Regions from separate parts of the Pectobacterium parvum genome, predicted to be linked through region 1. Evidence: predicted binding sites of a transcription regulator. Region 1 holds the regulator's gene; each other region holds the start of a gene.
The links. Region 1 encodes Fur, which represses iron uptake genes when iron is present. Its sites were predicted from a motif close to ATAATAATGAGAACNACTATCAA; they were not measured.

Region 1 (10,879 bases):
GGGCGGGATAGAGCGTTGCCATCCGAATCGCTTCATCCAGCACGATGCCCGCGTGTTCGACGCTATTACGTACGGCTTCGATCATGGTCAGTGCAGAACCGCTCAGGGTGCCGTGTTCATCGACACAAATACCATCACGGTAGTATATGGTTTTACCAGCAAAAATGAACTGGTCAATATCCGCACCGGCCGGTGCCGTGGCGTCGGTAACCAGCACCAGCTTATCGCCTTTGATACGTTTACTGTTGCGAATATTGGCCCAGTCAACGTGTCGTCCATCCGCGATAATACCGCAATAGACTTCTGGGGCGTCGTAAATCGCACCGACCAATCCGGGTTCGCGACCAGTCAGATACGGCATGGCGTTGAACAGGTGGGTAGCGAAACGAATACCCGCAGCAAAACCCAGCTTAGCCTGTTCCCAGGTGGCGTTGGAATGCCCCGCGGACACGATAATGCCCGCAGTCGTTAGCTGACGGATAACCGACGGTTCGACTTCTTCCGGTGCCAGCGTGACTTTCGTAATGGCATCCGCGTTGGCGCACAGGAAGTCGACGAGCTCCTGCGTGGGTTTGCGAATAAAGGCAGGGTCATGCGTGCCTTTCTTGAGTACATTCAGCCACGGACCTTCGAGATGCAGCCCAAGCGCCTGATGCTTATTCTGCGCTAGCCAGTCTCTCATCACATCGATGCTGTGCTTCATAAATGCATCGCTGGAGGTAATCAGCGTAGGTAAAAAACTGGTACAGCCTGAACGCTCGTTTGCCTGCTGCATGATCTCCAGCGTCTTGACGGAGATCGTGTCCAGCGAGTCGTTGAACTGCACGCCGCCGCAGCCGTTCAACTGGAGATCGATAAAACCCGGGGCGAGGAAAGCACCGCTCAGGTCGTGTTGTTCAATGCCGGCAGGAAGCTCGGCAAGTGGGCAGACTCGCTCGATCAGCCCATCGGCAATCACGACCGCGTGATTGTCCAGAATTTGGTGGCCGGTGAAGATCCGGCTAGGGGTTAACGCGTACATCATCGACTCCCGCATTGGTTAGAGGTTTTTCATACTTTCCGTTTCTAATTCACGGAAGTATTTAACGGTTTTTACCTTCAGCTCCATTGTTGAAGGCTCGTCACAAACCATGATGGCTTTGGCGTGAAGTTGCAGACAGCTGATGGTCCACATATGGTTAACGTTGCCTTCTACCGCAGCCTGTAGCGCCTGCGCCTTGTTGCGACCGGTCACCAGAATCATCACTTCTTCGGCATCCAGCAGCGTGCCGACGCCCACGGTCAGGGCAAATTTAGGCACCAGACTGACGTCCCCGCCGAAGAAACGGGAGTTGGCGATACGGGTTTCTTCTGTCAGCGTTTTGATGCGGGTACGGGAAGCCAGAGAGGAAGCGGGTTCATTGAAGGCGATATGTCCATCATTGCCCACGCCGCCCATGAAAAGATGAATTTTCCCGTAGGACTTTATTTTCTCTTCATAACGGCGACATTCTGCTGTGGTGTCTTCTGCGTTGCCGTTCAACAGGTTAATGTTTTCACGCGGAATATCAACGTGATTGAAGAAATTCTGGTGCATGAAGGTATGATAGCTTTCTGGATGTTCGGTTGGCAGGCCAACATATTCATCCATATTGAAGGTGATGACGTGTTTGAAGCTCACCAGTCCCGCTTTGTGCATGGCGACCAGCGATTTGTAAGCCTCCAGCGGTGAGCTGCCTGTCGGCAATCCCAGAATAAAAGGGCGCTCTGCACTGGGCTTGAAAGCGTTAATTTTCTCAACGATGTGGCGGGCGGCCCATTTTCCGACGTCGGCGGCGGTGGTTAAAGGAATGAGTCTCATCGGCGCTCTCCTGATTTTTTAGTGGAATTAAATACGTTATTGCGCAAATCGCGCCAGTTGCGCGTTTTGTCTATGCATTAAAATTAGTCTACTCCGTTTTTTTTAATCTTGAAATAAGTTGGGGTTTTATTCAGGTATAAACTTTTTGTATGCAGTTTTTTGGTGATTTTTATCACATAATTACGGGGTTTAATTTGTGTGGCGAATTATTTTTCTTACACTCCCCCTAAGAACCACCGCTGCCACGTTTTTTCGACAGCGGCGTTCTTCGGCAGTGAAATTTATTGGCAGGTTTGTTTGCCCCACAACATTTCATTACCTCGCAAAGGTAAGAGAGGGAAAAGTGAGTACTCTGAGCTATTTACAAAAAGTCGGTCGGGCATTGATGGTGCCTGTCGCGACGCTGCCTGCTGCCGCTATCCTGATGGGGATAGGCTACTGGATTGATCCGGTTGGCTGGGGAAGCGAGAACGCGTTGGCGGCACTCCTCATCAAATCGGGTGAGGCGATTATCGGGCACATGGCTGTGCTGTTTGCCGTTGGTGTCGCGTACGGTATGTCGAAAGATAAAGATGGTGCGGCAGCATTGACCGGCTTTGTCGGTTATCTGGTGCTGACCACGCTGTGTTCACCAGCCGTTGTTGCCATGATCCAACGGATCCCTGTTGAACAGGTGCCCGCGGCGTTTGGCAAGATTGAAAACCAGTTCATCGGGATTCTGGTCGGTGTCATGTCCGCCGAACTGTATAACCGCTTTAGTCAGGTTGAGTTGCCTAAGGCGCTGTCGTTCTTCAGTGGACGCCGGTTAGTCCCGATTCTGGTTTCTTTCCTGATGATTCTGGTGGCGTTCATTTTAATGTACGTCTGGCCAGTGATTTACAATGCGCTGGTGTCGTTTGGTGAACACATTCAACAGCTGGGTTCGGTTGGCGCTGGGGTTTATGCCTTCTTTAACCGTTTGCTGATTCCTGTTGGATTGCACCATGCGCTGAATTCCGTGTTCTGGTTTGATGTCGCGGGTATCAACGATATTCCTAACTTCCTGGCCGGCCAACAGTCTATCGACTCTGGCAAAGCTGTGGTGGGGATCACCGGACGTTATCAGGCGGGCTTCTTCCCGATTATGATGTTCGGCCTGCCGGGCGCTGCGCTGGCGATTTACCACTGCGCGCGCCCTGAGAACAAAAGCAAAGTGGCTGGGATTATGCTGGCGGCGGCATTTGCCTCCTTCTTTACCGGGATCACCGAGCCGCTGGAATTCTCCTTCATGTTTGTTGCACCGGTGCTGTATTTCCTGCATGCGTTGCTGACTGGTTTTTCCGTCTTTATCGCGGCCAGCATGCATTGGATTGCTGGTTTTGGTTTCAGTGCGGGTCTGGTCGATATGGTGCTGTCCTCACGTAACCCGTTGGCTACTCAGTGGTACATGCTGCTTGCTCAGGGGCTGGTATTCTTCGTTATTTACTATGTGGTGTTCCGCTTTACCATCACTCGCTTCAATCTGTTAACGCCAGGGCGTGAACTGGCTGTGAGCGGTAGCGAAGCCGATGGCTATGACGTGAGTACTGCGTCTGCGGGCGATAAATCAAGCGATACAGCAGCGTTGGCGCGGGGCTATTTGCAGGCGCTTGGTGGAAAAGCCAATCTGACGGGTATTGATGCCTGTATCACACGTCTGCGTTTGAACGTGGCTGATTCCTCACTGGTTGATGATGCACAGGCAAAACGTCTTGGTGCGGCGGGCGTTATTCGTCTGAATAAGCAGAGTGTACAGATTGTGGTGGGTACGCAGGCTGAATTGATCGCGACCGCGCTGAAAGCGGAGTATGACAAGATATAGTATGGCAAGGCGTAATATGGCGGTGTTAATCGTTTAACGCTGTGTTATATCGATGAAATGAATGGGGCGAGATAGCAATCTCGCCCTTTTTTTTCGTTATGAATAATTAAATGAAACTAACGGTTGTTTCCCAGCGTAGCTTGTTGGATCATTGTCGGTTATACGTCGTTTTAGCATTGAGGAATGAAGAATGAGTGAGGCTGAAGCCCGCCCAACCAACTTTATCCGTCAGATTATCGATGAAGATCTGGCGTCCGGTAAGCATGATCATATTCAGACGCGTTTCCCGCCAGAGCCGAACGGCTATCTGCATATTGGGCATGCAAAGTCTATTTGCCTGAATTTTGGTATCGCGCGTGACTATCAGGGGCAATGCAACCTGCGTTTTGACGATACTAATCCGGTAAAAGAAGACATCGAATACGTTGAGTCGATCAAACGTGACGTCGAGTGGCTGGGGTTTTCATGGAGCGGCGACGTTCGCTATTCTTCTGATTATTTCGCTCAACTGCACGCTTATGCGGTTGAGCTGATCGGTAAAGGGCTGGCTTACGTTGATGAACTGACGCCTGAGCAGATTCGCGAATACCGCGGTACGCTGACGGCACCGGGCAAAAACAGCCCATACCGCGATCGTACCGTGCAGGAAAACCTGTCGCTGTTTGAAAAAATGCGTAACGGTGGATTTGCGGAAGGTACAGCCTGTCTGCGTGCAAAAATCGATATGGCATCGTCCTTTATCGTGATGCGCGATCCGGTGTTGTATCGCATTAAATTTGCTGATCATCACCAGACGGGCAACAAGTGGTGCATCTACCCGATGTATGACTTCACCCACTGCATTTCCGATGCGCTGGAAGGGATCACACATTCGCTGTGTACGCTGGAATTCCAGGATAACCGCCGTCTGTATGACTGGGTGCTGGATAACATCACCATTCCTTGCCATCCGCGTCAGTACGAGTTCTCCCGTCTGAATCTCGAATACGCGATTATGTCCAAGCGTAAGCTGAATCAGTTGGTGGTGGAAAACGTCGTTGAAGGATGGGACGATCCGCGTATGCCGACCATCTCTGGTCTGCGTCGTCGTGGTTATAGCTCAGCCTCTATCCGTGAATTCTGTGTGCGCATCGGCGTAACGAAGCAGGACAACAACGTGGAAATGGCCGCGCTTGAGTCTTGCATCCGTGACGATCTGAATGAGAACGCTCCACGTGCCATGGCGGTGCTGGATCCGGTCAAAGTCGTGATCGAGAATCTGTCAGCCGAGCACGAAGAGTTTGTCGCGATGCCAAACCATCCGAACAAGCCAGAAATGGGTTCACGTCAGGTCGCATTCAGTCGCGAAGTTTACATCGATCGTGCTGACTTCCGTGAAGAAGCCAACAAACAGTACAAGCGTCTGGTGCTGGGTAAAGAAGTGCGCCTGCGTAATGCTTATGTGATCAAAGCAGAGCGCATTGAGAAAGACGAGCAGGGCGTTATCACTACGATTTACTGTAGCTATGATGCGGAAACGCTGAGCAAAGATCCGGCTGACGGCCGTAAAGTGAAAGGCGTTATCCACTGGGTTTCTGCGGCACACGCGGTACCAGCTGAATTCCGCTTGTACGATCGCCTGTTCAGTGTGGCTAATCCGGGTGCGGCAGAAGACTTCCTGTCGACGATTAATCCAGATTCACTGAAAATTACGCAAGGTTTTGTGGAAGCGAGCCTGGCGCAGGTAGAAGTAGAGAAAGCGTATCAGTTTGAGCGCGAAGGTTATTTCTGTGCTGACCGTGTTTACTCCAGTGCAGAACATCTGGTGTTTAACCGTACGGTTGGACTACGCGATACCTGGGTAGGCTAAGGCCACCAGTAAGAAGACAAAAATAAAACCGCCTAGGCGGTTTTATTTTTTCATGCGGTCGATTTATCGTGTGGAATCGTGCAGGGTTTCATCCTCTCGGCAATCCCCTTCACTGCAATGCCCAAAGAGATACAGACTGTGGTTGGACAGTTTGATGCCGTGTCTTTCTGCGATCTCGCGCTGACGTGCTTCGATATATTCATCGCGGAATTCAATGACTTTGCCACAGTCGAGGCAAATTAAGTGATCGTGATGATGCTGCTGCGTCAATTCAAAGACGGATTTGCCACCTTCGAAGTTATGACGGGTTACGATACCCGCATCATCAAACTGGTTGAGTACGCGATAGACGGTAGCAAGACCAATCTCTTCGCCCATATCAATCAGTTTCTTATATAAATCTTCCGCACTGACGTGATGGCAGACAGGGTCCTGTAACACTTCCAGTATTTTCAGTCTTGGAAGAGTGACTTTCAGGCCGGCCTTCTTTAATGCGGTATTGTTGTCAGTCATGCGGGTTTAATCCTGTTGCTTACTTATCAATGGAGGCTGCCTAGCCTATGACATCGGTCGGCTCAAAAAATGCAAAAGCGTCTCAATTATAGAACCGCGCATACAAAATGAAAACAAGCGAATGTTAACAATATTGTCCCCATTCACACTATTGGTATACAACGCAATTCGTTGTTGATGAATGAGGAAATGATGATGCACATACAAAGCCGATGGGATTATTGTACAGGTTTACTGATAGAAGTTAAAAAAATGTATCAATTATTATGAAAGGTTTTACCTATCAATGCTGTTTTGGCTCTGATAGGGATTATCAGAGCCAAAATGGCTTAACCAACCAGTTCTTTCAGGTTCAGCTCATCACTGATCTGTTTCACCCACGTTGTTACGCGTTCGCTGGTCAGTTCAGGCTGACGGTCTTCATCGATAGCCAAGCCGATGAAGTGATTGTCGTCGGCGAGTCCTTTAGAGGCTTCAAAGTAATAGCCCTCTGTTGGCCAGTGACCGACAATCGTCGCGCCGCGCGGCTCAATAATGTCACGGATGGTGCCCATGGCATCACAGAAGTATTCTGCATAGTCTTCCTGGTCGCCGCAGCCAAACAGGGCAACCAATTTTCCTGTGAAATCCACTTCTTCCAGCGACGGGAAGAAGTCATCCCAATCGCACTGCGCTTCACCGTAATACCAGGTTGGAATACCGAGCAGCAGAATATCGAAACCTTCGAGGTCTTCTTTGCTGCTTTTGGCGATGTCATGAACATCAGCGACGTTGGTGCCTAACTGCTGTTGAATCGTTTTGGCGATGTTTTCTGTGTTGCCAGTATCACTGCCAAAGAATATTCCGATGAGTGCCATGAATTGAATAACCTCTTGATTCCTAATGGTATGGTGTAATATTTCACCCACTTATCTGTTAATAATAACAGACACTCACATCGGGAGAAACTCGTATCGGTAAGGATGCGTAAATCAAGAGTGTGTGAAATGCGAGGTAAGTAAGAAAACGAAACGTATCTCTGCTTGATGCTAAATTCCCCATAATGAATAGGGATTATGTTATTGTCTGAGACTCAGTACACATTCCCTTAATAGCGTTATGGTTATTTATTTGTAACGGCGTTTCATTTTTTATGAATGTATTTTTTATTTTATGGTTTGTTTCTATTGTAATTAAAAGCAGGCTTTTGTTTGTGAAGAATAAAAATAACGTAACGGTACATTGTTATTCGTGGGAATTAAAATACGCACAAAAGATAATGTTTTTATAAAATTTAAAATCTGTAACATTTTGCGGGAATATTCTTAGCAAATGGAAATAAGAACTATAACCATTTGCAGCTGAAACGATGCAAATCTATAAAAGGTAGTTTTATTCTTTTGATGTTAAAGAATAAAATGAAATGTCATTCAAACTACTTTGTCACCTAGTAGCCTGTCCATGTTAACGCCCGCAGGACGTGGGCTGGCGGCACATTCTCTTGCAAGCCTATGATTAAATGACTTATATCTATAAAAATAGGTAGGCTTATTCTCAGTATGAAAAATTATATTAATAAATATAGCGAGAACGCTAAATATTCTCTGTATTTAGCCGATGAGTTAGCGTGGTTTTTGAGTTTTCAACTCGGTGAAATGTGAACGCTAGGGAGAAGTGACCTGTTTCATGGTGTGAATTTTCTGATTCATATCGGTTGATTAGCGATAAAAATCTTTTTAACCATTTTCCTGATTTGGAGTGAGCTATGAAACTTATAAAAAATATTGCCATCAGAACCGCGATGCTATGGGTTCTGGGCACTTTTTGTGTTCTTTGGGGTGGCGTATCGATATATACCATGTTCTCTTTTAAAGAGATGACGGCGACCTCGAAAACCAGCACTTTGCTGGTTCAGAACATGAATTTTATCAACCAGGGCAACGATCAATATTTCCGTATGGTAACCCGTCTTGCACGTGCGGTTGACGCTCGTCGCAGCGGTGATAATGCCACCGCAGATAAAGAGCAGGCTTCTGCACTGGTCGCGCTGGATAAACTGAAATCTGATTTGGTGGCGTTTAATGCTATCGATCATGCGGGTCTGGATGCTGCGCTGGTACAGGCCGTTAGCCGTGACTGGAATAACCTGGTGACTCAGGGCGTTGAACCGCTTTACCAGAAGGCCGTTGCCAACGCGCTGGATGACTACCAAGAGCAGGCCAAAAACGTTGTGCCGCCATTGAGCCGTCAGTTTGGCGTCTCCCTCTCCGCATTCAGTAACGCCAGCGCAGAGAAATTCGATGCCGCAGGTGTCCGTTTTGAACAAATCACCACGATTGGACAGAACATTTTGCTGAGCGGGTTGATTATCGGCCTGATCATGCTGTTCCTGACCGACCGCTATCTGGTGGTGTGTCTGGTTCGTCCGTTAAACGATCTGCGCTATCACTTTAGCGTGATTGCTTCCGGCCACTTGGGCAAACCGATTCTGGACTTTGGTAATAACTGTGTCGGTCGACTGTTCCCACTGCTGCGTGAAATGCAGGGGAGTTTGGCCAGCACGGTTAGCACGATCAGAAACAGCACGGATTCCATCTATCAGGGCGCTTCTGAGATTGCCGCAGGCAACAACGATCTGTCTTCACGTACCGAAGAGCAAGCTTCCGCTCTGGAAGAAACCGCAGCGAGCATGGAGCAACTGACGGCAACGGTGAAACAGAACGCCGAAAACGCCAACCATGCCAGCCAACTGGCATTACAAGCCTCGACAACGGCGAAGAAGGGCGGTGAAATCGTTGAGAATGTGGTGAAAACCATGGCGGAAATCTCCGGCAGCTCGAGAAAAATCGCAGAGATCACCACTGTGATTAACGGCATCGCGTTCCAGACCAACATTCTGGCGCTGAACGCGGCGGTAGAAGCGGCACGTGCGGGTGAACAAGGCCGCGGGTTTGCCGTGGTGGCGGGCGAAGTCCGCAGTCTGGCGCAGCGCAGTGCGCAGGCAGCGAAAGAGATTGAAGGGCTGATTTCTGAGTCTGTTCGCTGTGTGGATACCGGCTCCAATCTGGTTAGCGACGCGGGTGACACCATGCAGGATATCGTTCGTGCGGTGACTAACGTGACGGATATCATGGGTGAAATTGCGTCGGCATCGGAAGAACAAAGCAAAGGGATTGCGCAGGTTGGTCAGGCCGTGGCGGAAATGGACAGCGTAACGCAGCAAAACGCCGCGTTGGTTGAACAGGCCTCGTCAGCAGCTTTGTCGCTGGAAGAGCAGGCGGCGTTGTTGAACCAGACTGTGTCGCTGTTCCAACTGTCCGATACGCAGTCAGGACTGCAAGTGGCGGCAAAACCGGTGCTGAAAACGCCGGTGATTGCCCCGCGTGCGGGCAAAGCGCTACCGCCCAGTAACGACAATTGGGAAAAATTCTAAGCGTCGTTTTAATCTGAGAGAGCGTGTGTAATCTTGGATGAATGTTCAGGCGGCGTCAGAAATGGCGCCGCACAAGATGTGAATGCTTAAGTGATTCAAATAAAAGGTTATTCAAATACAAAGTTATTTAAATACTACGTTATATAAATATCAGGTTACGTCGATCAGGATTGCTGTTCGGCCAACTGCGCCAGCAGCATCTCCTCAATCAATTCACTGCGGCTAATGTTCCGCTCTTCAGCAAGGCTGTTCAGGATATCGACGGCGTCGCTGTTAATCTTTAATTCAACACGGCGCAACCCACGAACTTTATCGCGACGTAGTTGATTACGCTTGTTAATTCTTAGTTGTTCGTCACGCGTGAGCGGGTTGGTCTTGGGGCGGCCCGGACGACGCTCATCTGCGAACAGATCCAGTGTGGTGCGATCCGTTTGTTCTTTTGCCATAAGTAATATACTGCAAGGTATTCGGACCAAAATACACGGCGCTGTCCGTCTTGTTCTACAGATAAAATCGATGCCTATTCTCACCCTGCTACAGGATTGTCAGGTGGCGGTTTTCTATCTGTGAAACATGTTGGGAAGTGATGCGTGCATTTTGATGAAGTGGTTACAATGCTTGTGGCTGAATCAGCCGTCCCTCTACTGCGGGCGCCATCATACCCTAGCCGCACTGGCTGCGACAACGGTTAACTGCCGCCGTTATCATGAATCCGCCAGTGTCGGTATCGTCTGGTTAATTCGTGTCCAGAAAACGGTGGATAGCGCGCAAAACCGCATCGGGTTTTTCTGAGTGAACCCAGTGACCTGCGCCGCTGATCACATGCGCACGCGCCGCCGGGAACTGGCGAAGCAGTGAATCGCGGTAGGAATCGTCCAGATAGGGAGAATCGCCGCCGCGAATGAACAGAATTGGCCCTTGCCAGGCCGGAACCTCTTGCCAGCCAACGATGTTTTCGTACTCATCCCACAGCACTGGCACGTTAAAACGCCACTCTCCTTGTTGGAAGGATTTCAGCAAAAACTGAATCACACCGTCTTCCTTTATATGTTGGCGCATGAGTGCTGTTGCTTCGGCGCGTGATGTCACGCCCGCTTCCGTTACGGCACGCAGTGCGGCAAAGATAGTGTCGTGGCGGCGCACCTGATAATCCACCGGTGCGATATCAATGGCGACCAGCTTGTCCAACCGTTCGGGAATGAGTGCGCTGAGCGCCATGGCGACTTTTCCGCCCATCGAATGCCCAATAACAATAGCGCGTTCGATGTTCAGTTCATCGAGTAATGCCAGCACATCTTGCGCCATCGCGGGGTAGTTCATCTGCGATGAACGTGGCGACAAACCGTGATTGCGTAAATCGATTTGCAGAATGTCACGCGTGTTTTGCAAATCTCGGCCCAATACGCCAAGGTTATCTAATGTGCC
Region 2 (10,879 bases), 1.2 Mb from region 1:
ACCAAACACCAATACGATTATGATGTCGCCACCGTTTATGGTTTCCTGAAGCAGTTTGGGCTGGAAAAAGAGATTAAAGTCAACGTGGAAGCCAACCACGCTACGCTGGCAGGCCATTCCTTCCATCATGAAATCGCCACCGCTGTCGCGCTGGGTATTTTCGGATCTGTCGATGCAAACCGCGGCGATCCGCAACTCGGCTGGGACACCGATCAGTTCCCTAACAGCGTGGAAGAGAACGCGCTGATCATGTACGAAATTCTCAAAGCGGGTGGCTTCACAACAGGTGGCCTAAACTTTGATGCCAAAGTTCGCCGCCAGAGTACCGATCGCTATGACCTTTTCCATGCGCATATCGGCGCGATGGATACGATGGCACTGGCGCTCAAGGCTGCCGCCAGAATGATTGAAGATGATAAGCTCAATCAGCTGGTCGCTAGACGCTATGCGGGCTGGAACGGGGAACTGGGTCAGCAAATCCTGCAAGGTAAGGCCTCGCTGGAATCGCTTACCCGCTATGCGGAAAGCCATCAACTGGCACCGCAGCACCAGAGTGGCCAGCAGGAATTGCTGGAAAATCTGGTTAACCGCCATCTATTTGGCTAAAACGGTACGCTCATCTACGCCACACCTACTGCGACAGACTAAACCCTGTCGCAGAGGCTTATCAGGAGCCACTATGTATATCGGTATTGATCTGGGTACTTCCGGTGTGAAAGCCATCCTGCTGGATGAAGCAGGCAAGGTAGTTGCCAGCCATAGCGCCGCGCTGAGCATTTCCCGCCCGCATCCGCTCTGGTCAGAGCAAGCGCCTGAAGACTGGTGGCAGGCAACCGACCAGGCACTACAGGGGTTGGCGGCAGCACATAGCCTTCGTGCCGTGAAAGCGCTGGGGTTGACCGGGCAAATGCACGGGGCGACCTTGCTGGATGCTCGCCAGAACGTACTGCGCCCTGCGATTCTTTGGAATGACGGACGCAGCGCGGCTCAATGCCGAACGCTGGAACAGTTGGTACCAACATCGCGTCAGATTACCGGCAACCTGATGATGCCGGGCTTTACCGCGCCCAAGCTGAAATGGGTGCAAGAAAACGAAAGTGATATCTTTCGTCAAATCGACAAAGTTCTGCTGCCGAAAGACTATCTCCGCTGGCGTCTGACAGGGGAATTTGCCAGCGATATGTCCGATGCGGCTGGAACGCTTTGGCTAGACGTTGCCAAACGAGACTGGAGCGATACCCTACTGGAAGCCTGCTCGCTGAACCGCAAACATATGCCCACGCTGTATGAAGGCAGCCAGATTACCGGCTATCTGCGAGCTGACATCGCCAGCCGCTGGGGTATGGAGCCCGTCCCCGTCATTGCTGGCGGTGGGGATAACGCGGCAGGCGCGATTGGCGTCGGGCTGTATCAAACCGGTCAGGCGATGCTGTCTCTCGGCACATCCGGCGTTTACTTCGCCGTCAGCGACGGCTTTCTCAGCAATCCGCAGCATGCCGTCCACAGTTTCTGCCACGCGTTGCCGAATACCTGGCACCTGATGTCCGTAATGCTAAGCGCTGCCTCCTGCCTCGACTGGGTCGCCCGCCTGACGCACGCAGAGAGCGTTCCCGCGCTGCTACAGGAAATCGCCTCGACGCCAGTCGATGACACAATAACGCCAGTGTGGTTCTTGCCCTATCTTTCCGGCGAACGCACGCCGCACAATAATCCCGATGCCAAAGGCGCATTCTGGGGGCTCACCCATCAGCATGGCCGCCCGGAACTGGCAAAAGCCGTATTGGAAGGTGTGGGCTTTGCGCTTGCCGACGGCATGGATGCACTGCATATGACGGGGCTCAAACCCGATAGCATTACGCTGATTGGCGGCGGCGCACGCAGCGCCTACTGGCGGCAAATGCTGGCGGATATCAGCGGTCAAACGCTGGAGTACCGCACAGGAGGGGATGTCGGCCCTGCACTGGGTGCCGCGCGTCTGGCGCAAATCGCCATGCATCCACACACGCCACTGGCAGACCTTCTGCCACCGCTACCGCTGGAACAGATTCATCAACCGGATCCCCAGCGTCACGCCGACTATGCCGAACGGAGGCGTACATTTAAAGCACTCTACCAGCAGCTTAGTCCGCTGATGTAGGTTAGTATCGTCAACTCACCCAGCGTCGCACATCGATTTTCTGTAGCGCCATCGAAAGCAGCAGGCTGGCCCCCAGCGCGATGGCAAAAACAGAGAAGATGTTGAGAACCGGGTGAGCTGGCAGCATCACATCATGCGTGCGCAGATAGTGAATGATCAGCGCGTGGAAGCCGTAAATCGCCAGCGAGTGGCGCGAAATAGTGGCAAAGCCTGGTAAAATCCGTTGGCTACCGTAATGCTTAAACACCACCAGAAGGCTGACCGCAGCCAGAAACACTAGCGGGCCGCAGTAGATGTAAAACGTCTGGGTGAACGTCTCGTTCAGTAATGTGTGGTGCTTCGTTCCCATCGCAATCAACGCGACACACGCAATGAAGAAGGGGATAGCAGCTAGCACGACTTTCTTTGGTACTTCCAGCACGCCCAGCGCACGCCCCAGCGCGGCGTACAGCACATAGTAAAACGTATCGCCGTAAATATAGAGGTTAACGGGCAGTAATTTAAACCCTTCAAATTCCACTCGCCCCGTACTGGGGTTAGCGACAACGGCCAGCAAGATAATCAAGACAGCTAAATACTTACCTGATACCGGCTTGATGGTAATAAGCGGAGAAAGCAGATAAATCACGATAATCGCGTAGAAAAACCACAAATGATAAAAGATCGGTTTTTGCAGCGCAAGATGCAATGAATTCAGACCATTAATTGGCGTGAGCGTCGCAATATAGATCAGCGCGACCGTACTGTAGAAAAGCAGACATAAGCCGATACGCAGAAAATGCTTCTTCCCCGCTCGACGTTCACCAAAGAATAAATAGCCCGAGATCATGAAAAACAGCGGAACGCAGACGCGCGAGGCAGAATTCAGGATATTCGCTACATCCCAGTGCCCGTCGCCCGGCGTGCCACCCGCCGTAATATAGTACGTTGTGCTATGAATCAGAACGACCATCATGCAGGCCAGCGCCCGCAGGTTATCAATCCAGCCGATCTTATCCGTCATGCACAACCTCTTGAAAGAAAAGCGCTATTCAAAACAGCGTAGCCGTTGTTAAGCGCTGACACAATCGATTATTAACAACCAGCAACTATCCACAACCAGCGCTCAACAATCGGGAAAGTCTGAGTGACAAGGGCAGGTTCATACGGAAAACTCGCATGAATTTAAAGCGATGCGCGCTCACCCCAGTGGCAAGCGCGCGCAGGATCTTATGGAGTATGGTGTTAGAACAGCCCCATCGGCTTATCAGAGTAACTCACCAACAAGCACTTGGTTTGCTGATAGTGTTCCAGCATCATTTTATGGTTTTCACGCCCGATACCGGACTGCTTGTAACCGCCGAACGCCGCATGCGCCGGATAGGCATGATAGCAGTTGGTCCAAACGCGCCCAGCCTGAATACCGCGCCCCATCCGGTAAGCGATATTGCCGTTGCGGCTCCACACGCCAGCCCCCAGACCGTATTCCGTATCGTTGGCGATCTCCAGTGCGTCATCCATCGTTTTGAAGGTCGTGACTGCCAGCACCGGTCCGAAAATTTCCTCCTGGAAGACGCGCATACTGTTTTTACCGAACAAGATCGTCGGCTCCAGATAGTATCCTTCTGCCAGCCCGCTCGGCATCGCCTTGCGCTGGCCGCCCGTGAGCACGCGTGCGCCCTCTTTCTTACCGATATCAATGTAGTTAAGGATGGTGTCAAGCTGACCTGCGGACACCTGCGCCCCCATCATCGTTTTGCTATCCAGTGGGTTACCGATGCGGATAGCCTCAACGCGCTTGATTGCCCGTTCCATAAAACGATCGTAGATAGATTCCTGCACCAGCGCGCGGCTCGGACAGGTACAGACCTCGCCCTGATTGAAGGCAAACAGCGTGAAGCCTTCAAGCACTTTGTCAAAGAAGCTGTCTTCCTTGTCCATCACATCGGCAAAGAAGATGTTCGGCGATTTGCCGCCCAGCTCCAGCGTTACTGGCGTCACGTTCTGCGCCGCATAACTCATGATCTGCTGGCCTACCTCGGTCGACCCGGTGAATGCCACTTTCGCAACGCGTTTCGACGTCGCCAGATATTCACCAATTTTACTGCCCGACCCATTAACGACATTGATGACACCTGGTGGCAGCAGATCCTGAATCAGCTCCATCAAAATCAACACTGACATCGGCGTCAGCTTGGCGGGTTTCAGCACAATACAGTTACCGGCAGCCAGCGCTGGTGCCATCTTCCAACAGGCCATTAGCAGCGGGAAATTCCAGGGAATGATTTGCCCGACAACGCCGAGAGGCTCATGAAAATGATAGGCCACGGTATCGCCATCAATTTCGCTAATTCCCCCTTCTTGCGCGCGGATACAGGCCGCGAAATAGCGAAAGTGGTCAATCGCCAGCGGCACATCCGCCCCGCTAGTTTCGCGTATCGGTTTACCGTTATCCCAGGTTTCCACCTGCGCCAGCAGCTCAAGATTTTGCTCCATCCGGTCAGCGATTCGGTTAAGCACCAATGCGCGTTCCTGCACCGACAGGCCACCCCATTCCGCTTTTGCCTTGTGAGCGGCATCCAGCGCGTGGTCAATATCTCGCGTTGACGAACTGGCCACTTCACACAGCTGTTGGCCAGTTACTGGCGTCAAATTGACAAAATACTGACCAGCGTCAGGTGGTACCCAGGCTCCGCCGATAAAATTGTCATAGCGTTTTTTCAGATTGAGAGAGCCATATTCGCCAGATGCGGATCGGCCTTCGAGATTATCGTGCGCCATTTCAGTCTCCTTTGCATTTCTGGGTGAGCGGCCATGCCGCAGTGAAAAAAGAGGCAAACAGTAAGCAGTTAAATTAAGCCTATACGGGGTATGGGGTTAGCGACAGGATTCGGCCAGAGAAGAAGGCAACTCTTCGAGTTAACGCACAGTTTCTTACGAGAAAAAGTCGCATCCCTTCAGGCACAGTGAGATATACCCTAAATAATTCGAGTTTCAGGCAGGCGGCAAGAGAAGGCATCCCGATGAGCTTACTCAGGTAAGTGATTCGGGTGACAAATCTGCCAGGAGCAGATTTGAACGCTGCTTGCAGCGGCCCTTCAGGGCGAGGCCCACGACGGGCCGAGTATTTGAGTGCAGCCAACGCACATGCAACTTGAAGTATGACGGGTATAATACTTTTAATTTCCAGGGTTACTAACATGCAGGTATTTCAGGTGGAAGGGGTTCATTTACCAGCGGATGCCGCCCTTGAAGGCGCAACGCAACATTCAGTCTATCATCTCGATTCGCTGCATCAGCCACAGTCTGACTGGCTGGCGGAAGAGGTGCCCGTTGCGTTGGTTTATAACGGCATATCGCATATCGTTATGATGGCCTCACCGAAGGAACTGGAGGAGTTCGCTCTCGGGTTTTCCTTATCTGAAGGCATTATTCAATCACCGGCTGATATCTACGGCATTGATGTACAGACCGCCTGTAACGGCATCGAAGTACAGATTGAGCTTTCGAGCCGACGCTTCGCTGGGCTAAAAGAACGCCGCCGGGCGATGGATGGCCGCACAGGCTGCGGCGTATGTGGCGTAGAGCAACTTGCGGAAATCGGCAAACCGATCGCGCCTCTGCCCTTCACGCAGACATTTTCCATTAGCAAACTTGAAAATGCACTGGTGCGGCTGCGCGATGTGCAGAAGATCGGTCGAGTGACGGGTTGCACCCACGCCGCAAGCTGGGTCGCGCCAGACGGCACGCTGTCCGGGGGGAGTGAGGACGTCGGCCGCCATGTCGCGCTGGATAAGCTGCTGGGTACCCGAGCGAAACAGGGGTGGCAGCAAGGCGCAGCGCTGGTTTCCAGCCGAGCCAGCTATGAGATGGTCCAAAAATCCGCCATGTGCGGCGTGGAAATCCTGTTTGCTGTCTCAGCGGCGACCTCGCTGGCCGTAGAGGTCGCACAGCGTTGCAACCTGACGCTGGTCGGTTTTTGTCGGCCGGGACATGCGACTATCTACACGCATCCGCAGCGTCTGAGCACGTAAGATACACCACCAGCGCAGCGGCGTTTTGCAGGCGACGGGTATAGATTAATTTGTTTTTACATAGTGCAATAACGACATAAGCGTTTGTTATCATGAAGTAAAGCAATCTGATTCATGCCACACGTTCGAGAATAATCATTTTCAATATCATTTAATTAACTATAATGAAGGTATTGCTTACGCGGTACTAACAACACAGTGCCGTAACATTTTTTTTACCATGGAGATGCTAAACATGAGTTATTCACTGCCATCGCTGCCTTATGCTTATGACGCACTGGAACCGCATTTCGACAAAGAAACGATGGAAATTCACCATTCCAAACACCATCAGGCTTACGTCAATAATGCTAACGCCGCGCTGGAATCTCTGCCTGAACTGGCTGCATTGTCTGCTGAAGAGCTGATCGCTCAACTGGATAAAGTTCCTGCGGAGAAAAGAACAGCACTGCGTAACAACGCAGGTGGCCACGTTAACCACAGCCTGTTCTGGAAAGGCCTGAAAGTAGGCACGACGCTGACTGGCGATCTGAAAGCCGCCATCGAACGTGATTTCGGCAGCGTTGATGCATTTAAAGAGAAATTTGAGCAAGCAGCAGCAACCCGCTTTGGTTCTGGCTGGGCGTGGCTGGTACTGAAAGACGACGGCAAACTGGCCGTCGTGTCTACTGCAAACCAAGACAGCCCGCTGATGGGTGAAGCCGTTTCTGGTGCGTCTGGCTACCCAATCGTCGGTCTGGACGTATGGGAGCACGCTTACTACCTGAAATATCAGAACCTTCGTCCAGCTTATGCTAAAGCATTCTGGAACGTGTTGAACTGGGACGAAGCTGCTGCTCGTTTCGCTAGCGCGCAAAAATAAAACCGTTGAGTGCCTGATACCATCAGGCCTCTTCTGCGTTTGAATATAAACTGGAATAACAGTCTGTTATTCCAGTTTTTTATTATCCCTCTCTAAACGTCGAGCAGCATGTACGCTGGCATTCCTCTCTCACTAACGCATAAAGTTTCGGAGTAGCGTGCCGATATCTACTGCGGGTTTTTATCATGTTGTTGTGCAGGGATAAGCTTGGTAAGCGGTAATCCGAGATGCTAACACCGCTAAGCAAGTGTGCATCAGGATAGTGAATTCGACTCAATACGATATAGTGGTGGGATGTGATGGCTATGAATTTTGACAATCTAAAAGTCGGTAAAAAATTAGGATTAGGCTTTTTCCTGATTCTGCTGATGACCATGGCGATTGCTGGTGCGGGCATTATGCATATTGGCTCGCTGAAAGACAGTATTGATAAAGTTAATTTAAGCAACGATATTAATGATGAAATTAATCAGGCTAAATATTACCGCGCATTATACGGCACCACCTACAATCCTGATGATATAAAAAAGAACGTTGAGCACATTGCCAATGTCAGTAAACTCGCTGAAAAGGCAAAAGAATTTAACTGGCCAGAAAGCGACACCAAGAAAATAGCCAGTATCCCAACATTAATTACCAGCTATCAGGAAAAACAAAGTAATTATATTAATGCAGTGGGAAAAAAGGATGCCGTCAGAAAAAGTTGGAATATATCAACAACGGAAAAACCACTGGAACAGCTTAACGATCAATTAAAAATAGACAACAACAGCGCTAACCTTCAATTATTACTTTCAGACCTGAACCAAAAACTTATTTCCGTCCGCTACCACGTTCGTGGATTATTACTGTCTACCAATAAAGAATCTGAAGAAAAGCTGACGGATGCCATCAACGCAGCACAAACGTCATTGACCTTCCTGTATCAAAGCCTGTCTGCCGAACAGCGTGAAACACTGTCTCCCGTTCTGGCAATAATGAACAATTATGAAGAGCAGGTCCTGGCCTATATGCCGGCCTATGAGGAGGAAATGGCGCAGGCGGGGCAAATGCGGGGGGTTGCCGAACAGCTGAACAGCGTTGTTAAAGGATTGCTTAGCGATCAGTTAGCAGCATCGCAGGAAGATATTCGCAGTGCAACGCTGCAAATGAGTATCGCTGCGCTGATTACGCTACTGCTTGGCCTGCTGATTTCCTGGTTCATTTCACGCCAGATCACCACACCGCTTGGCAACACATTGCGCATGGCTGAAAAAATCGCAACAGGCGATCTCACCATGTCCATCAACACGACGCGTAAAGATGAGCTGGGTCAGTTGATGAGTGCGATGTCGAAAATGAATGACAACCTGCACAATATGATCGATGACATTCGCGTCGGCGTCAGCCAGATTTCTAACGCATCCAGCGAGATTGTCGCGGGCAACACCGACCTGTCATCGCGTACCGAACAGCAGGCCGCTGCCGTTGAGCAAACCGCCGCCAGCATGGAGCAGCTCACCGCGACGGTTAAGCAAAACGCGGATAACGCACACCACGCGAACAAGCTGGCAATCAGCGCATCTCAAACCGCAAAACAAGGCGGTGAGCAGGTGAATAACGTGGTGCAAACCATGACGGCGATTGAGAGCAGTTCTAAGCGTATCGCGGAAATCACGTCCGTCATCAACAGCATCGCCTTCCAGACCAACATTCTGGCATTGAACGCCGCGGTGGAAGCCGCCCGCGCCGGTGAGCAAGGCCGTGGATTTGCCGTGGTTGCCAGCGAAGTCCGTAGCCTTGCCCAGCGCAGTTCTCAGGCCGCGAAGGAAATCGAAGGCTTGATCTCTGAATCGGTTACTCAGGTATCACGCGGAGCGACGCTGGTTGGCAATGCCGGTAAAACGATGAATGATATCGTCACCTCGATCACGCAGGTGCATGACATCATGGGTGAAATTGCTACCGCATCGGATGAGCAAAGCCGGGGAATTAGCCAGGTTAGCCAGGCAATTGTTGAGATGGACAGCACCACGCAGCAGAACGCCGCACTGGTTGAACAATCCTCTGCCGCTGCCGACTCGCTGGAAGAGCAGGCAAGACTGCTGAAGCAGGCGGTTTCCGTCTTCCGTCTGGCAAACTCGCAGCATGATGACACCCCAGCGGGTATCGCGTTTGCCGACCAAACGCATCGTCTGCACGCACCGCGCTAATATCAACACTACAACGTACTAAAAACGACAAAGCCCCTGTTAAACAGGGGCTTCATCAACGAATCTATCACCAGCATCGGCCTGCGCAGAGAAGAAACCTTAGAACGGTTTCGGCGCGAAGCCTGTCATCTCTTTTAAATCCATCTCGCGCCCCAGAGCCGTCATCGGGTGCACTACCACCAAACCGCGAACGCTTTTCTTCAACGTTCCCATATCAGCTTGCTCTTTTTTAGTAATCGCACGTTTGAAAGGCAGGTTCGCCAGTTTCTGTGCTTCTTTGCTGAGCTTCTGTTCTCTCACGTTACGCAGGCGCTCGATTTCAGCCGTTAGCTTCTCGCAGGCCTCCAGATTGAGGGCGATTGCTTCAGCATCACCTTGTTCCAGCAGCGTGGTCTGCTTATGCGTCAGCTTATCCAATTGGTCGCTAAGGCGTTTGATCTCTGCTTTTTCCTGCTCTTTCATAAAAGATAACCTATATAACGGGAGAATAATGCGGGGCACAGCATACACTATACGCTAAATAATTCGAGTTGCGTGAAGGCGGGAACCGCACGCCCCCCGGAGCTTACTCGGGTAAGTGACTGCGTTGAGTAAGACCAGCCACACCTATGCCGCGTGAAGGATGGCAAGTATAAACGCCTGACATGACGCAATGACGTAATAAAACAGAGTGGGATTAAAACGCCTTTTTCAGACTGATTTGCGCAATCAAGGTGGTCAGGGATAGCACCAGCGTGGAACGCACCATCTGCTGATAACGCTGCCGCTGCATACTCACCAAAAGCGGATCGGCGGCGTCGGCCCCCAGCGGCAAGGCAGGCTCTGTAGGCAACGCCGCCACGCAGTGCAGCTCGCCGATAGGCCCCAGAATTTCATCATCGGTAAAACGGTAATGCCGATCGTCATGTGCCAGCTCTTCGCCAAGCGCCATTAACAGCTCCGCATCTTCGTACTCTTTACGGCTGATCATTCCCAGGCCATAAATCAGTTTCAGGCGCACGGAAAGGTCGCCCAGCGGGCCCGTTCCCGTCATCAGGGGTTCAACGGCATACTTCACCGCATAGTCATCTTTACGGAACACCTGCAACATCAGGATACTGACCGCTTCAGCCAGCAATTCGACGGCGCAGAGCATAAAGTCGCGCACGGTCTTCCCTGAGTTCAGCGCTTCCAGAACCCGGTTTTCAAACGCCTGTGTTTCTTCCATCGTCACTTCTCGACCCTTTAACCCCGCCCACAGCATCCCCATCTCGGCAACATGCTTACCGGCAGGTGTGGCGACATCCTATCCCCGACGTCGCCCGTATACCTTACACCGTGTCGAAAAGACCACACCTGCCTGATGACGAGACACGCCGATTACTGCATGGCGTTATACACATTCACTGCTTGCGCGACAACCTCGCTGTCAGCATCCAGACCAGAAATCTGCACCAGCGCCGCCTGCGGCCCCTGAGTACGGATTAACTCAGCCAGTTCCAACGCCTGCGGATCCTGTTCACTGCGATAATGCATCGCGGCAGCAATACCGGTAATCAGGTTGTCATGCGGCAACTGGTATTCCAGCGTGCCGAGCAGCGGCTTGATCAAACGGTCGCCTGCGCTCAGCTTGCGCAGCGGCTGGCGGCCAACGCGCTCTACGTCATCGTGCAAATGCGGGTTTTCAAAGCGGCTG
Region 3 (10,879 bases), 1.7 Mb from region 1:
GCGGCCAACCAGCAGCGCCATCAGGCCGTGGCGGTGGAACAAGTTATGAGCACGCTGGTGGTAATGGGCGGGAAGCTGCAACAGCCAGCCTTTTACCAAGCGCGTATCACTCAGCCAGCGCCCTTGAAGGTAGCTGAGCCAGCAACCCAGGCTGGCGGCGATGGTGAGCAGAATCATGGTAGGGAAAAAGCTCATTACGCCTTTGGCAATCATGGCGCCAGTGAGCAGCAACAGGCTATCGCCGGGCAGAAAAGAGGCAGGGAGCAGGCCGTTCTCCAGAAACAGTGTCGTGAACAGAATGCCGTAAACCACCCAAACAACGTGGGGATCGGCCAGTGCACTAAAATCCTGCTGCCAGAGCGCCTGAATAATGTCGTGAACCACACTCATATTACTTCCCGCCAGTGACGATATTCACTATCTCTCAGGCTGCGGCGTGGGACGCTGGGCTACCTGAAATCTACTGCTTATCAAGCCCTAAAATCGGTATGGGCAAAACGCCTTGCCGCATAATGAGAATGCGACAGGGCTTAATGCTTAATTTTTGTTAAGGTAACGCCGTTTTTTGGTAAGCGTTGACTCATTATTATCATAACGCATTCCCCAGCGCGCCGCAGGGGAAATCAAGACGCGGCGGTTTTATGGCCGTCACACTTCCTATATTTTGTTTCCTGCCATACCCGTCATACTTCAAGCCGCATGTGCGTTGGCTACGTTCATTCACCCGAATCACTTACCTGAGTAAGCTCATCGGGATTCTCTCTCTTGCCGCCTTCCTGCAACTCGAATTATTTAGGGTATATATTTTGTTTCCTGTCGTTTGGCGAAGCTGAACTCGCTGAGACCTTGCCAGACTAAGCGCTCAGCCTGCTGAAACCCGCGGCCAGATCGTCGATCAGATCGTCACTGTCTTCAAGTCCAATATGTAACCGAATAAGAGTGCCGGTAAAATCCACGCCGCCAGCAGGGCGGATGGCGGCCAGATCTTCCGGCTGATTCGCCAGGATCAGCGACTCAAAGCCGCCCCAGGAGTACGCCATGCTGAAGTGCTCAAAATTGTCCAGATAGTGCGCCAATGCTTCTTTGCTCAATTTCTCTTTCAACACGAAGGAGAACAAGCCGTTGCAGCCCTTAAAGTCGCGTACGTAGAATTCATGCCCTTTGCATTCTGGTAAAGCAGGGTGGTTAACCACCGCGACTTCGGGTTGCTCCGACAGCCATTTCGCAATGCGGATGCTGCTTTCCTGATGCTGTTTGAGTCTAACGCCCAATGTGCGCAGGCCACGGCTGGCGACATAGGCGGTATCGGCATCAACCATTTGTCCCATCAGGTAAGAGTGTTCACGCAGCTGTGCCCAGCAGCGTTCATTAGCGACCGCTGTGCCTATCATGGCATCGGAATGGCCAACGATATATTTGGTGGCAGACTGAATGGAGATATCAATATCAAAGTCGAATGCTCTGAATAAAATGCCTGCCGCCCAGGTATTATCAATCATGATAATAATGTCGGGGTTGATGCGGCGCACGGCTTGTACGATGGCTGGTACATCGTGTACTTCCATCGTGATGGATCCGGGCGATTCGAGAAAGACCACTTTGGTATTAGGCTGGATCAGCTCGGCAATATCGGCACCGATCAGCGGGTTAAAGTAGGTGGTGCTGACGTTCATCTTGCTGAGGACTTTATTACAGAAATCCTGCGTGGGTTCATAGGCCGAACCGGTCACCAGCACATGATCGCCTGCTGAGACGAAAGAAAGAATGGCGTTAGAGATAGCTGCTGCACCGCACGGGTACAACACGCAGCCCGCGCCGCCTTCCAGTTCAACCATCGCTTCCTGCAGCGAAAAGTGGGTCAGCGTACCGCGGCGACCATAGAACAGCGCCCCCTTTGCTCGGTTAATCGTGGCGTTTTTTTTATCCTGCACGGTATCGAATACCAGAGAGGACGCGCGCTGAATAACAGGGTTGACGGAGCCGTGGGTGAATTTCTTGCTGCGTCCTGCGGCGACTAACGCTGTTGCCGTTTTTTTGCTTGTCATAACCACTATCACCTTTTCTGTTCAGTTCTGCCGGATGACTCACTACGCCGACGATTCCCAACGGCGAACGCGGAGGGAATGGTGGGGCGGGGCATGATTGGATTTATAAGCGTTCGATTGATGAGGTCTACGTTATCACGGCTTGGACGGCGTGTGGGCTTAAGTAGGATAAGATGGGATGTAGATGAAAACATTTCAGGAAGAACGCAAGAAGCGCCATGTTATTCGCGACAATCCAAAAAACATAGCGCAATGCCGATCGTTTAAAGATCGAGATACCGGGGGTTACCACGGTGCGAGGCATCCCTGCGGGAACCTCATCACCGTGTTTCCCCCTAAATACATACTTAAGTTACCAACATTAGTGCAATTGGAGCGTGTTAACCCGTATGGACGCCAAAGAACTTAGGCAGCCAGAGCGAGATAGCTGGAATATAGGTGACCAGCATCAGCACAAAGAAGAGCGCGCAGTAGAAGGGCAGCATCGCTTTAACCACCTGTTCTATCTTCTGCTTACTCACCGCACTGGCGACGAAAAGCACCGACCCCACCGGCGGTGTAATCAGGCCGATCCCAAGGTTCACCAGCATGATCATGCCGAAATGCACTGGATCGATGCCGAGCGAGAGGGCGACGGGCAGCAAAACGGGAGTCAGGATCAGGATCAGCGGTGCCATGTCCATCAGCGTGCCAAGTAGCAGCAGCATGATGTTAATCCACATCAGGATGACGTACTTGTTATCCGAAATGGAGGTGAAAAACTCGGTAATGCGGCTCGGCAGCTGCATGTAGGTCATGATGGCACCGAACGCGGCGGCGAAGCCGATCAGGATCATCACGATCGTGACGGTTTTTACCGTGCGGTACATCAGCTTGGGCAGCTCTGACCACTTATAGTCTTTGTAGATAAACATGGTCACGAAGAAGGACCATAGGCAGGCGATGGCCGCAGACTCAGTTGCGGTGAAAATGCCGGACAGAATCCCGCCCATGATGATGACCACCGTCATCAATCCCCACAGGGTATCGACAAAGATTTTCAGCGCCTGACGGAACGGTACGCGTTCGCCTTTTGGATAGCCCCGACGATGTGCGAAGCCGACGCACATCACCATCAGCGTTAGGCTGAGCAGCAGGCCAGGCAGGATCCCCGCAATGAACAGCGAAGCAATAGAAACCGTACCGCCGGTTGCCAGCGAGTAGATCACGGAGTTGTGGCTCGGCGGTGTCAAAATTGCCTGCACAGAGCCGCTGGCGGTGACGGCGGCGGAGAAGTCGCGCGGATAACCTTTCTTCTCCATTTCTGGGATCATCACCGAACCGATAGAGGCGGTGTCTGCCACGGAAGAGCCGGATATCGCACCAAAAAACGTCGAGGCGACGATGTTAACCAGCGATAAGCCGCCGCGGATAAAGCCGACAAAAATATACGCGAAGCTGACCAGCCGACGGGCGATGCCGCCTTCGGCCATAATGGCACCAGCCAGAATAAAGAAGGGAATGGCGAGCAGCGAAAATTTGTTCACGCCGTTGGTAATCTGAATCATGACGGCCTCAAGCGGCAGATCGATCCAGAACGCGCCAGCAATCGCGCTCAGCCCTACCGCGTAGGCGACGGGAACGCCGACCGCCAGCAGCACGGCCAGTGTGGCAATAAGAATAAATGCATCCATGGTATTGGCTCCGAATTAAGCACTGCCAAGCATTACCACAGGGCGTTTATCCTGCGGGCCGAAGAACATTTTTTCGATGATGAACAGCACGGTGATTAATGAGCCAATAGGCAGCGGCAAATAACTTTCACCTGCGGTTAATAATGGAAACTCCGCGACGGGCTGTTCCCATAAGTCCATGCAGAGCACGGTGCTGTAATAGAGAATAAACAGGCTGATTAACAGCATCAGGAGATTCGCCAGATGAACGCAAACCTTCTTACCGGCCTCTGGCAATCTGTCGGTCAACATACTGACGGCAATATGTGAGTTGGAACGGTAACTGACTGCGGCGCCGACAAAAGTAAACGTCACCATACAAATAATAGAAATGGGTTCTGGCCAGGATAATGCGGCATTTAAGACATAGCGTGCGAATATGCCGACAGGAATAACAAGCGTCATAATTAATAACGCCAGACCAGAAACCCACATGGCAATACGATAGAGTACATCCATGCTGGAAAGATAAGACTGTGCCATTTGTCCACCTATACTCACTTCGCTGGGTGATAAGCAAAGGATCGTTGTTGATATCAGGTTATCCCGTCATCATTCAAGTTGCATGTGCGTTGGCTGCGTTCACTCACCCGAATCACTTACCTGAGTAAGCTCATCGGGATTCACTCTCTTGCCGCCTTCCTGAAACTCGAATTATTTAGGGTATATTAATGGTGGCGGATAAATAGCAGGCTATTTATCCGCTGAGATGAGGTACTGATTATTGGACGTCAGCGACGGCTTTAATCAGATCCTGATATTTGGCACCAAACTGATCGCGGACGGGCTGCGTGGCTTTGAAATAGTACTCGGTATCAATTTCATGGAACTGAACGCCACCGGCTTTCATTTTATCCAGAGATTGCTGAGTATATTCATTCCACAGCACGCGCTGTTCTTGTTGCGCTTCTTTCGCCAGTTTCAGGATAAGATCCTGATCCTCTTTAGAAAGTTTGTCCCATTTGGTTTTGGAATACAGGAACAGCTCAGGAATAATGAAGTGGCGGCTCCAGGTATAGTTTTTCACGACAGGCAGGTAGTTGTGTGCGACAAACGTTGGTGGGTTATTTTCGGTGCCGTCAATCACGCCGGTTTGCATACCGCTGAAGACTTCGCTGACGCCCATGGCAATCGAGTTGGCCCCCATCGCTTTTAGCGTTGCCAGTGCGACCGGGCTACCCTGTACGCGAATTTTCATGCCCTTGAGGTCTTCTGGTTTCACCACCGGTTGTTTGGTGATTAAGTTACGCGTTCCCGCGTCCATCCAGCCCAGAAAAATCAATTTTGATTTACTGCTATGAGTAATCTTGTCACCAATTTCCTGACCGATTTTTCCATCCAGCACTTTATGCAGATGATCTTCATCACGGAAAATATAGGGCAGCGTGAAGACTTCTATTTCCGGTAAAATAGCGGCAACAGGCGTCATTGATACACGGATAATATCAATCGCGCCGAGCTGTGCCTGCTCAATCATTTGTTTTTCATCACCCAATACCCCGCCGGGGAAGGTTTTAATTTCCAGCCTGCCATTTGTGGCGGCTTTTAATTTTTCTCCCATTTTCTGAACGGCGACGACATTAGGATATCCTTCAGGGTGAACATCAGAGGCTTTAATTTGTTGTGCCTGAATCGCTTGGCTCATCAGGAGCGCAGTAGAACCCAGACAAACGCCGATCAATGTTTTCGACAGCTTCATTGAATTATCTCCAGAGGTGGGTGACATTATCGATAATCAAATGGTGATTTTAAAATATAAACCCATGAAAAATAGCGTAATGAAGAATGGGTTTAATGATGAGAAGACGACCGCCTATTACGTATTATTGTGGCGTGTGTCAGTATTCTCTGCGAGTTAAGCTAACCTATTATACAACTTCGTAGAATGACTCGTGTCACAAAAGAAAAAGCTAATATGAAATGCTGTTTTATATGGAATTTATTCCTATTTGACTTATAGGAATATACGTAACTTGGTGTTTTTATTTATCTTATTATGTGCATATGTATCTATTTATTTCGGTAAACTTATCGCCAGCCATCATGAAATGGTGTGATAACTTAATGTTGATCACAAAAGCCGATCATAAAAATCTTGGATATCGCACCGTTTTTTAGTGGGGATCCCCTGCCTGATATATTCCTGAATGCTACTTTTCTTGTCGTTCTTATGCTTTTCCTGCCAGTGTGCGAGCAATACCCTCTGAAATCCTGTCAAAACGCAAGGAAAGTGCGTTATCTGATGTAAATAATAATGAGAACGACTATCAATTCGTTCAGGGTTTGGTATTATTTCAGGCTGCGTTATTGCGGCATTATACCTGCGAATATGTGCGGATATTGTACAGAACAGATGATTGTACAGAACAGATGATTGTACAGAACGAATGGTGGAGGCACAGCGTGAAGACGGCTGTCAGTAATACAACTCAACAGGTGTTATCAACCTGGCAAAAAAAACGTGGCGCGTTCAGCGCATTTTCCCGTAGCGTGCTGGTTATCCTGCTGTGTACGGCGGGACTAAGTGGAAATGCGTTTGCGGCTCCGGCAACGACGCCGTTGTCGACACAGAATGCAGCACCAGCCGCACAGCCTGCTGCTGCGTCGCCTTCCGCTCCTGTGACGACCGATGCACAAGCCCCGACATCAGCACTCACGCTGCCTGCCAGTGCGGCACCGGGCACCAATAACCTGATGAAAACCGATTTGTCCGTCTGGGGTATGTACCAGCACGCGGATGCCGTGGTGAAAACGGTAATGATCGGTTTGCTGCTGGCCTCTGTAATTACCTGGGCGATCTTCTTCAGTAAAAGCGTTGAGATGTCTGGCGCGAAACGTCGCCTGCGCCGTGAGTATCTGGCGTTGGAACAGGCGAAAACGTTGGACGACGCGCTGGAAACGGCGGACGCGTTCAAAGCAGGCAGCGTTGCACAGCAACTGCTGGTCGATGCGCAGAACGAACTGGAGCTTTCCGCACGTTCCGATGACAACAACGGAATTAAAGAGCGCACCGCGTTTCGTCTGGAACGTCGCGTGGCGGCTACCGGGCGCCACATGGGGCGTGGCAACGGCTATCTGGCCACGGTCGGCGCGGTTGCACCGTTCGTGGGGTTGTTTGGTACGGTCTGGGGCATCATGAACAGCTTCATCGGTATCGCACAGACGCAAACCACCAACTTGGCGGTGGTCGCACCGGGGATCGCAGAAGCTTTGCTGGCGACGGCGATTGGTCTGGTTGCTGCGATTCCTGCGGTGGTCATCTATAACGTCTTTGCGCGCTCGATTGCTGGCTACAAAGCGATGGTCGGCGATGTCGCTGCACAAGTACTGCTGCTGCAAAGTCGCGATCTCGATGTGGCTGCCAGCAACGATAACCGGGCGTCTTCAGCAGCGCATAAACTGCGGGTGGGTTAATCATGGCGATGCATTTGAAGGAGGACGTGAGTGATGACGGTGAAATGCATGACATTAACGTCACGCCGTTCATTGACGTCATGCTGGTTCTGCTGATTATCTTCATGGTAGCGGCCCCGCTGGCGACGGTGGACATTCGTGTCGATCTGCCCGCGTCATCGGCAGCACCGCAGCCGCGACCGGAAAAACCGCTCTACCTGACAGTAAAAGCGGATAAGCAAATGTTCCTGGGAGAAGAGGTGGTTAGTGAGCAGTCGCTAGCGCAGGTGCTGGATGCGAAAACCAGCGCCAACAAAGAAACGACCATCTTCTTTCAGGCCGATAAAAGCGTCGATTATGAAACCATCATGAGCGTGATGGATTCACTGCGTAAAGCGGGCTACCTTAAGGTGGGTTTGGTTGGTGCGGAAACCGCTGCCGCTAAATAACTGCTGGCGGTTGTGTTGTAAGAAGGAATGCGGGGTGAACGTTCAAACCGCGTTCCTTTTTTTATGTCTACAGATTTACGTCCAGATGATGGCAGGGCGCTTTGGCCTACGCCCGTGACTCAGGATGGCGCCAGTGAATACGCGTCGGGATATAGCGTCGATCTTCTTCAAGTGGCTGCTGCGCAATTAAACTCGTAATCATTTCAAAGCTGTTACGTGCCAGATTCTCACAATCCTGCGCCACGGTATCGATCTTCAGCGGTAAGCAATCAAACAGATAGTGATCGTCAAAACAGCACAGACGGATGCCGCTTTCCATCAGGTTATGCTGGTTCATATAACGCAGCACGCCTTCCATCAGGCCACAGGCGGCAACAAATAGCGCTTTTGGCGGACGACCCAGCGTTGCACACAGCTGGGCAAACATTTCATAACCCGCGCTGGGGTGATAGCTGCCGTGAAGAATCCACTCCGGCTTGCAGTCGATACCTGCACGTGCCAGCCCAAGTTGGAAACCTTCCAGACGGTGGCGCGTCGGGGAAATTCGCGGCTGGCCGCCGAGGAAATAGAACTCATCACGATGCTGGCGGGCAATACGCTCGACCATTTCCGCCGTGGATTCTACCGCTTCGGAAATGACCATCGGCAGTGTGGAGTCACCAATTACCCGGTCAAATTGTACGACGGGCAACTGCTGATTAATTTTCTGATATTCGATATCGCTTAACAGACTGGAAGCGACAATCAGGCCATCGACCTGACGCTGCACCAGACTGTTGACCGCCATCATCTCCTGACTGGCGTTTTCGTCTGTGCAGGCAATCAGCAGTTGTAGCCCCGCTTCACGGCACAGCATTTCCAACTCGCGGGAAATCACGGCAAAGCCGTAGTTGGTCATTTCTGGCACCACCAGCCCCAGCGTGTTGCTGCGTGAGGAACGCAGCGAACGGGCGTGAATACTGGGTTGATAACGTTGTTCGTGCGCGACGGCTAAAATGCGGTCGCGGGTTTCATCAGAAACGCGAAACTCTTTGCTACGTCCGTTGAGTACCAGACTGGCGGTGGATTTTGATACACCGGCCAGCGCGGCGATGTCACTGATTGTTATGCGTTTAGTCGGTTTCACCGCGAGGTCTGCTATCAGAAAAAAGGAAAGTTATTCTATCACGCATGGCGCTAACAGCCAGTGCTGTAGCGTTAATCGCCCAGAGCCGCTGAACGTGATGACTGCCTCGCTTTCTGGGAAATAGCGTGCAGACATCACGGCTTCGCCGTCGTTGATAAAAACTTCAACGCTGGAACGATCGCACAGGATCTGCAACTGGCTCAGGTCGCCGCGCCAGTAGCGATGCTCGGGCTCGCCGGTGCGACGGTTACGGCGGCTCAGCGTGACGCGTTCACCGTCCCAACAAAGAACCAACTGGGAAGCGAGGTTGAGCTGGAATTCCCCCTGAACGGTGATGAGGATTTCCGCGCTGCTCGCGTCAAGCGGAGAGGCGTAGTCTGCGGCACCCTGCCAGGTGTAATGCAGTCCGCGCAGTTGCTGCAACTCGCGCGCGGGACGTTGATAAACGCGATCGTCATGCAGCGTGAGTTCACGCGGGCAGGTCATGGTATGGATCCAGCCGTGTTCGATCGTCGGTTCAAAAAATTCATTGTCGTCAGGAATAGACATCCAGCCGAACAGCAGGCGTCGCCCGTCTTCACTCAGCGTGGTTTGTGGAGCGTAAAACTCGAAGCCGAGATCCAGTTCGTGGAAATCCTGATGCGGGTAAGCGCCGTTTTCGTAATTGAGTGAGCCGATGAAATAGCCAGCCTGAAAGGTATTCAGGTAGCGCTCTTCTTCGGTGGGAACGCCCTGCGGGCAGCAAATCAGTACGTCTTTGCCATCCAACGGGAACAGGTCCGGGCACTCCCACATATAGCCAAAATCACCGAGCCCGCCCAAACGGGAACCGGCGATCTCACCGATCTTTTCCCACGCCAGCAGATCGGCAGAACGGTAGAGCAACACTTTACCTTGCAGATCGAGATCCTGTGCGCCGAGCACCATGTACCAGTGGTCGTCATGACGCCATACTTTGGGATCGCGAACGTGGCCGGTGTAGCCGTCGGGGAGCGTCAGAACCGCTCCCAGCTTGTCATATTCACCGTTAGGGTTCTCACGGGCGAGGCACTGAAACGCGGTGCGTGAGCCGTCATCGTATTTCACGTTACCAGTGTAAATCAGCGTAATCGCGCCATGATCCACCACGGCAGAACCGGAGTAGCAGCCGTGGCTTTCATAGCTTTCGCTCGGTACTAGCGCGACGGGTTCATGCGTCCAGTTCACCAGATCGGCGGAACTCCAGTGCCCCCAGAATTTCGCTCCGTGGGCACAGGCTAAAGGATTCCACTGATAAAACAGATGGTAACGCCCGTTGTGATGAATAAATCCGTTCGGATCGTTGAGCAGACCAACGTTCGGAGACAGATGCCATTCCGGGCGATACGGATCTTCCTGTTTCCGTGAATGGCCTGACATCAGGGCGTGCGCCATGCGCTTTAGTAAGTGGACTTCCTTCATTATTCGCTATCCGTTTTATATTTCAGCAATAAGGAAGTGGTAAAGGCGGCACCGAACGCAATTAACATCCCAATCAGGTAGTTAAGCATCGAGCCCCCTTGCACAATCGCCAGTCCCGGAAAACCGGTCAGCCCGACGGCCGTCATATTGACGTGATTGAAGACCACCCATGCGCCACCGAGTGCACCGCCTGCCAGCGCCGCCAGGAACGGTTTAATGAAGCGCAGGTTGATACCAAATATCGCTGCCTCTGTGATGCCTAACAGACAGGAAAGCCCGGCAGGAACGGCAATCGCTCGGGTTTTGGCATCACGCGTTTTGAAGTATACCGCCAGACACGCGCCGCCCTGCGCCACGTTCGCCATCGCCCAAATCGGCAGCAGGAAGTTGACGCCGATGTTCGGGTTGCCAAGCAGTCCGGCTTCAATGGCATGGAAGCTGTGATGGACGCCAGTGATCACGATAACGGAGTAGAGGCCGCCGAACAGCAAACCAGCAATCCATCCTGCGTGAGCAATCAATGTGCTGAGAACCAGAGAAATACCATCGCCCAGCGCACGTCCAGCCGGGCCGATGAGCAGCATGGCGACAAAGCCGGAAATGATGACGGTCAGGAACGGCGTGATGATGATGTCCAGTGCGTCTGGTACGACCTTACGCAGGCGTTTTTCCACGATGCTCATGAACCAGACAGCCAGCAGAACCGGAAACACG

Region 2: the regulator Fur is predicted to act here: its motif matches at 6,279-6,301, upstream of sodA (superoxide dismutase [Mn]).
Region 3: the regulator Fur is predicted to act here: its motif matches at 6,006-6,028, upstream of exbB (tol-pal system-associated acyl-CoA thioesterase).

What each region holds. Positions count from the first base shown of each region.
Region 1 covers NZ_CP087392.1:1,469,485-1,480,363, forward strand. The annotation lists gene nagA (N-acetylglucosamine-6-phosphate deacetylase) at 1-1,021, opposite strand, end outside; gene nagB (glucosamine-6-phosphate deaminase) at 1,040-1,840, opposite strand; gene nagE (N-acetylglucosamine-specific PTS transporter subunit IIBC) at 2,184-3,680, shown strand; gene glnS (glutamine--tRNA ligase) at 3,871-5,529, shown strand; gene fur (ferric iron uptake transcriptional regulator) at 5,593-6,042, opposite strand; gene fldA (flavodoxin FldA) at 6,372-6,899, opposite strand; gene LOZ86_RS06615 (methyl-accepting chemotaxis protein) at 7,787-9,454, shown strand; gene ybfE (LexA regulated protein) at 9,619-9,900, opposite strand; gene ybfF (esterase) at 10,190-10,879, opposite strand, start outside.
Region 2 covers NZ_CP087392.1:281,779-292,657, reverse strand. The annotation lists gene xylA (xylose isomerase) at 1-606, shown strand, start outside; gene xylB (xylulokinase) at 680-2,137, shown strand; gene LOZ86_RS01240 (acyltransferase) at 2,148-3,140, opposite strand; gene exaC (acetaldehyde dehydrogenase ExaC) at 3,362-4,897, opposite strand; gene fdhD (formate dehydrogenase accessory sulfurtransferase FdhD) at 5,317-6,150, shown strand; gene sodA (superoxide dismutase [Mn]) at 6,386-7,012, shown strand; gene LOZ86_RS01220 (methyl-accepting chemotaxis protein) at 7,312-9,204, shown strand; gene LOZ86_RS01215 (YibL family ribosome-associated protein) at 9,304-9,666, opposite strand; gene LOZ86_RS01210 (MltR family transcriptional regulator) at 9,881-10,447, opposite strand; gene LOZ86_RS01205 (mannitol-1-phosphate 5-dehydrogenase) at 10,564-10,879, opposite strand, start outside.
Region 3 covers NZ_CP087392.1:4,434,046-4,444,924, reverse strand. The annotation lists gene LOZ86_RS20030 (DedA family protein) at 1-390, opposite strand, end outside; gene metC (cystathionine beta-lyase) at 855-2,045, opposite strand; gene LOZ86_RS20020 (TRAP transporter large permease) at 2,426-3,718, opposite strand; gene LOZ86_RS20015 (TRAP transporter small permease) at 3,734-4,240, opposite strand; gene LOZ86_RS20010 (TRAP transporter substrate-binding protein) at 4,479-5,456, opposite strand; gene exbB (tol-pal system-associated acyl-CoA thioesterase) at 6,161-7,171, shown strand; gene exbD (TonB system transport protein ExbD) at 7,174-7,599, shown strand; gene LOZ86_RS19995 (LacI family DNA-binding transcriptional regulator) at 7,706-8,725, opposite strand; gene LOZ86_RS19990 (glycoside hydrolase family 32 protein) at 8,756-10,165, opposite strand; gene LOZ86_RS19985 (sucrose-specific PTS transporter subunit IIBC) at 10,165-10,879, opposite strand, start outside.